Linked DNA regions of Pelagibaculum spongiae. Each later gene encodes a partner of the first gene's protein in a complex. Links are inferred from orthologs where the notes say so. Each region holds a gene or a part of one and is shown on either strand. Other genes may lie near its edges.

Region 1 (3,328 bases):
AGTTTGCGTTTGGGCATATTGCGAGCACTTAAAGACAACTCCTTTGGTGTGCTTGAACTGTGCCAGATTTTTGCTGGCAAGCAGTCGGGAGTGAGCCATCACTTAAAAGTCTTGAGCAAGGCTGGGCTGGTTGCTCAACGCCGGGAAGGCAATGCGATATTTTATCGCCGTGCTTTGGTTGCAGATCAGCAGGCCGATGCAGATTTATTGGTGTCGTTATACGCCACTATTGATCAACTACCACTGACTGGCGATGTTCAAGACAGATTAAACCTAGTGCTCAGTGAACGTGCAGAGCACGCCCGGGAATTCTTTGCTAATCATGCTAAGGAATTTCCCGACCACCAGGATTTAATTGCTCACTATCCACAATATGGCGAAGCAATTGGCGATTTACTGGAAAGCATCCACTTTCCACAATTGGCTCAGGCAGTTGAAATTGGCCCGGGACAAGGAGAGTTTCTGGCGCGATTGGCACCGAGGTTTGAGAAAATCTATGCGGTGGATATTTCGTCCGAAATGCTTGAACAGTCGCGGCAATTTGCTTTGGATAATGGCTACTCACATATCGAGTTTATCCATGGCGATATTAATACCGTACTGGAAAAAGACCTCAAGTGTGACTGTTTGGTACTGAATATGGTGTTACACCATGTGCCAACACCGGCGCAGCTATTTAAAACTGCGGCAAAACTGATTAATCCTGGCGGCGCATTATTGATTACCGATTTGTGCCGCCACAACCAAAGTTGGGCTAGAGATAACTGCGGTGATTTCTGGCTCGGATTTGATACTGAAGAGCTGACCGCCTGGGCGCAATCTGCCGGATTAGAAGACGGCGATCGCCTGTATTTGGGACTGAAAAATGGCTTCCAAATTCAGCTGCGGCGATTTGACCAACCTGTTATTGGAATTGTAAAAAAATGAGTGAATACAGCCTTTTTACCTCTGAATCTGTATCCGAAGGCCATCCTGACAAAATGGCTGACCAGATTTCTGATGCCATCCTTGATGCGATGTTGGAACAGGACCCGCATGCTCGGGTAGCTGTTGAAACCATGGTTAAAACCGGTATGGCAATTGTTGCCGGTGAAGTACGCACTAGCTGCTACGTTGACCTAGAAGGTCTGGTTCGCCAGGTAATTAACGACATCGGCTACACCAGTAGCGATGTTGGTTTCGACGGTAATTCTTGCGCAGTCATTAATGCCATCGGCAAGCAGTCTGGCGATATCGCCATGGGCGTTGACGAAGGCGAAACTAAAGATCTTGGCGCAGGTGACCAAGGCTTAATGTTTGGTTATGCCACCGATGAAACGCCATCACTGATGCCCGCCCCAATTTACTACAGCCATTTGCTGGTAAAACGTCAGGCAGAATTACGCAAAAATGGCACCCTGCCATGGTTGCGCCCTGATGCAAAATCACAGCTGACTTTGCGTTATGACGAAAACGGTAAGCCAGTGGCTGTTGATGCGGTTGTTTTATCGACTCAGCACAATCCAGATATCAATTTAGAAGATCTGCGTGAAGCAGTTAAGCGCGACATTATTTTACCGGTACTGCCGAAGGAATGGATTCATGCTGACACCAAGTTCCACATCAACCCAACCGGTAATTTCGTTATTGGTGGTCCAGTGGGCGATTGCGGCTTAACTGGCCGTAAAATCATCGTCGATACTTATGGCGGAATGGCACGTCACGGTGGCGGTGCATTCTCTGGTAAAGATCCATCAAAAGTTGACCGTTCAGCTGCCTATGCTGGCCGTTATGTTGCAAAAAACATTGTTGCAGCAGGTTTAGCGTCGCGTTGTGAAATTCAGATTTCCTACGCAATTGGTGTATCAGAACCGACTTCAATTTCTTTGAATACTTTCGGTACTGGCAAGATTTCTGATACAGCAATCATCGAGTTAGTTCGCCAGCACTTTGACTTGACGCCAGGCGGTATTATCGAAATGCTCGATCTGCGTCGTCCGATTTATCGCGCTACTGCGGCCTATGGCCACTTTGGTCGTGAAGACGAAGCATTCACTTGGGAAAAAACAGACAAGGCCGAAGTTTTGAAGGCAGCCTTATAAGCAAGGATCGGTTAACACCCGAAGAGCTTCGGCTCTAAAGCAGTTCATGTGTTAGCGGTCCTGTTATTCGGCAAGTGATTTCACTTGCCGAATTTAACCAGCGGACAGGATGACAATAATGAACAACGAACTGAAAGCTACAGTACCCTTGAACGACTACAAAATTGCCGATATTTCTCTAGCCAATTGGGGCCGTGAAGAAATGGCAATTGCCGAAACTGAAATGCCCGCGTTAATGGCAATTCGGCAAAAATATCGATCCAGCCAACCGCTTGCCGGTGCTCAAATTCTCGGCTGTATCCATATGACCATTCAAACTGCGGTACTGATCGAGACTCTGATTGAACTCGGAGCTGAAGTTCGATGGTCATCTTGTAATATTTTCTCTACCCAAGATCATGCAGCTGCTGCGATTGCCGTTGCGGGTATTCCGGTATTTGCCTGGAAAGGTGAAACTGAAGCCGAATATGAATGGTGCTTGGAACAATCTATCGGTATCGGCGTTGCAGGTTGGAAACCCAATATGGTGTTGGATGACGGCGGTGATTTAACCCTGCTATTGCATGAAAAGTATCCACAACTGCTGGATCATATTCATGGCATTACCGAAGAAACAACTACCGGCGTGCATCGTTTATTGGAAATGCTGGAAAAAGACCAACTCAAGGTTCCGGCAATTAATGTAAACGACTCTGTCACCAAATCAAAAAATGATAATAAATATGGTTGTCGGCATAGCTTAAATGACGCGATTAAAAGAGCGACGGATCATTTGTTGGCTGGAAAAAAAGCGTTAGTCGTTGGTTATGGTGATGTTGGTAAAGGCTCTGCAGCCTCACTTCGACAAGAAGGGATGATTGTTAAAATCACCGAAGTTGACCCAATCTGTGCCATGCAAGCCTGCATGGATGGCTTTGAAGTAGTGTCTGCTTACCAAAATGGTGTTAACGATGGCCTAGCAGAAAACCTGAATCGGACATTATTAGACAATGTCGATTTGCTGGTCACCACTACCGGAAATTTCCATGTATGCGACCCACAAATGTTGGCAGCATTAAAAAATGGTGCCGTAGTGTGTAATATTGGACACTTCGATACCGAGATTGACACCCAGTTTATGCGCGACAAGTGGCGCTGGCAGGAAATAAAACCCCAAGTGCATAAAATATATCGATCAGAAACAAAAGATGATTTTTTATTACTACTTTCTGAAGGTCGATTAGTCAATTTGGGCAATGCCACTGGCC
Region 2 (3,313 bases), on another replicon or contig:
GGGTGTTTGTCGAGAATCAGTTTTTCTAATGATTTCCAATTGGCTTTGGTGGTTTTAATCATCAGCATGACTTCTTGGGCATGCTCGATTTCATCTTGCCACTGATAAATCGATTCGATTCCCGGAAATAAACTGACGCAAGCGGCCAACTTTTCTCTTACCATTTGATCGGAAACCCTTCGAGCAATTTCAATGTCGGGGCAGCTGCAAAAAGCAATCATCGGATCTTTAACAGTCATTGCGAACTCCTGTCTACAAGCGGGCTAGTGACCTATCGACTATACCACTTTTAATTTGCAGATATGGTTGCAATTGAGAATCGTTATCACCGATATTTTTTTTTGTTCAACTATTGAAATGGTTTTACATACCCCCAACATCGTGGTGTATCTGGCTGATAGACAATGGCCAAATTTGATATAAACCTGCATTGTCAAGTTAACTAATTACTTAACAAGCAGTTACTGAATATATAGAACCAGGAGATAGAAATGAAAATTCGTCCGTTGCATGATCGCGTAGTAATTCGTCGCAGCGAAGAAGAAGCAACTTCTGCTGGTGGAATTTTACTGCCAGGTTCCGCGACTGAAAAACCTAACCAGGGCGAGATCGTAGCAGTTGGCGCTGGTCGTATTTTGGATAATGGCGATGTGCGTGCGCTGGCTGTTAAAGAAGGCGACAAGGTTTTGTTCGGTGGCTACGGCAGTTCAACCGTTAAGGTTGATGGCGAAGAGTTGCTGGTAATGAGCGAAAGCGACATTTTGGCCATCGTTGAAGGCTAAGCTGAAAAGCTAATCGCTTCGTATTTATTTCATTCCCGTTTTGAACAAAATTTTTTAAAGGATTTTTATCATGGCTAAAGAAGTCAAATTTGGTGATAACGCTCGTAGCCGTATGGTTGCGGGTGTAAATATTCTGGCTGACGCAGTTAAAACAACGCTGGGGCCAAAAGGCCGTAACGTTATTTTAGAAAAATCTTTCGGCGCACCTACCGTAACTAAAGATGGTGTTTCAGTAGCCAAAGAAATCGAACTGGCAGACAAGTTTGAAAACATGGGTGCGATGATGGTTAAAGAAGTCGCTTCCCAGACTTCTGATGTTGCTGGCGACGGTACGACTACTGCAACGGTTCTAGCTCAATCTATCCTGAGCGAAGGCATGAAAGCCGTTGCTGCTGGCATGAACCCAATGGACTTAAAGCGCGGTATTGATAAAGCTGTTAAAGCTGCTGTTGTAGAATTACAAGCGATGTCTAAGCCTTGTAATGATGATAAAGCGATTGCTCAGGTAGGTACTATCTCTGCAAACTCCGATGAAGAAATCGGCAACATCATCGCTGAAGCGATGGGTAAAGTGGGTAAAGAAGGTGTTATCACCGTTGAAGACGGTTCAGGCCTAAACAACGAGTTAGATGTAGTAGAAGGCATGCAGTTTGATCGCGGTTACCTGTCTCCTTACTTCATCAATGATCAGCAAAGCATGACTGCTGAACTAGAAGCGCCTTTTATTCTGTTAGTAGATAAGAAAATCGGCAACATCCGCGAAATGCTGCCATTGCTGGAAGGCGTTGCTAAAGCGGGCAAGCCATTATTAATCGTTGCTGAAGATGTTGAAGGCGAAGCGCTTGCAACATTGGTCGTTAACTCAATGCGCGGTGTAATGAAAGTTGCCGCGGTTAAGGCACCTGGCTTCGGCGATCGTCGTAAAGCTATGCTAGACGACATTGCAGTTTTGACTGGCGCAACCGTAATTGCTGAAGAAATTGGCCTGTCATTAGAGACAGCGACACTTGAGCATTTAGGTACTGCTAAGAAAATTCAGGTTTCTAAAGATGAAACCGTGATTGTTGATGGTGCAGGCGAAGGCTTGGCAATTGCTGGCCGTGTTGACCTGATTCGTCGTCAAATCGAAGAAGCTTCATCTGATTACGATCGTGAGAAGTTGCAAGAGCGCGTAGCCAAATTGGCTGGCGGTGTTGCAGTGATCAAGGTTGGCGCAGCAACTGAAGTTGAAATGAAAGAAAAGAAAGCGCGTGTTGAAGATGCATTACATGCAACTCGTGCTGCAGTTGAAGAAGGCATTGTTCCTGGCGGTGGTGTTGCTCTGGTTCGTGCGCAAAAAGCAATCGAAGGTTTGGTCGGTGACAACGAAGACCAAAATGCCGGTATCGCATTATTGCGTCGCTCTATGTCTTCTCCTTTGCGTCAAATCGCAGCTAACGCTGGCGACGAAGCTTCAGTAGTACAAAATGAAGTCGCTAACGGCGAAGGTAACTACGGTTATAACGCTGGTAAGGGTGTATACGGCGATATGGTTGAAATGGGTATCTTGGATCCTACTAAGGTAACGCGTTCAGCACTGCAGCACGCAGCTTCAGTATCGGGTCTTATGATCACTACTGAGTGCATGGTTGCTGATGAACCAGCTGATGCTGCTGCACCTGCAATGCCTGATATGGGCGGCATGGGTGGAATGGGCGGCATGGGCGGAATGATGTAGCGCTAAACTCTACTTCTTCTTAGCTCGACCCATTTTATAAAAAACCCCGCTTAGGCGGGGTTTTTTAGTTTTTATCAGAACTAAAAATGTTGAATGAACTAATCTTGAAAAAATAAGCCCAAGTACCTATAAGCAAGATTGTTCCATAGAACCACTGAGAATTATAAGATGCTGAAAAAGATTTCCTTGTTGCCCGTTTTATTACTCATAAGCACTTTTTCTGTTAATGCCCAGGAAAAAGCTGAAGCGATTTTCGCCAGTGGTTGCTTTTGGTGTACCGAATCTGATTTTGAAAAAGTTGAGGGTGTGATTGAGGCGGTGAGTGGCTATACCGATGGAAGACAAAGCAATCCAACTTACAAACAAGTCTCTGCTGGTCGTACTGGGCATACTGAGGCGGTAAAGGTGACTTATGATCCGTCCAAAGTGAGTTATGAGAAGTTATTGAGTGTGTTCTGGCATAATGTCGATCCTACTGTAAAAAATCGCCAGTTCTGTGACTCTGGCTCTCAATATCGCAGCGGTATTTATTATCTCAACCCAGAGCAACAAGCAGCAGCAGAAAAAAGTCTGGTTGATTTAAAAGCGAGCGGGCGTTTTGAAAGAATTTATACCGAATTAAAGCCCGCTAGCAAGTTTTATCCAGCAGAAGATTATCATCAGGATTATGCCAAGAAGAACCCATGGCGCTATAAGTATTACCGCAGTGGTTGTGGCCGTGATGATCGACTAAAAAGACTTTGGGGCGAGCTAGCGTTAGAACATTAAGCCAAATTCCAAAAAAAAGCCGAGATGAGAATCTCGGCTTTTTTTG

What was found.
Region 2: the proteins of metK (region 1) and groL are in contact, whole or in part, in a cryo-EM structure (PDB 8P4O), measured with the Escherichia coli proteins. The link is inferred for Pelagibaculum spongiae from one-to-one orthologs.

Annotation. Positions count from the first base shown.
Region 1 is NZ_QDDL01000001.1:882,848-886,175, forward strand. What follows is about bases 3-3,002. They hold metK (methionine adenosyltransferase), read left to right. Parts: upstream 3-923; coding sequence 924-2,081; downstream 2,082-3,002. Other genes in these bases: DC094_RS03805 (ArsR/SmtB family transcription factor), read left to right, coding at 3-927; ahcY (adenosylhomocysteinase), read left to right, coding at 2,191-3,002. In the rest of the region: more of DC094_RS03805, read left to right, coding at 1-2; more of ahcY, read left to right, coding at 3,003-3,328. UniProt on the Escherichia coli protein: Catalyzes the formation of S-adenosylmethionine (AdoMet) from methionine and ATP.
Region 2 is NZ_QDDL01000008.1:20,553-23,865, forward strand. What follows is about bases 191-3,175. They hold groL (chaperonin GroEL), read left to right. Parts: upstream 191-852; coding sequence 853-2,499; downstream 2,500-3,175. Other genes in these bases: cutA (divalent-cation tolerance protein CutA), read right to left, coding at 191-239; DC094_RS16335 (co-chaperone GroES), read left to right, coding at 492-782; msrA (peptide-methionine (S)-S-oxide reductase MsrA), read left to right, coding at 2,668-3,175. In the rest of the region: more of cutA, read right to left, coding at 1-190; more of msrA, read left to right, coding at 3,176-3,267.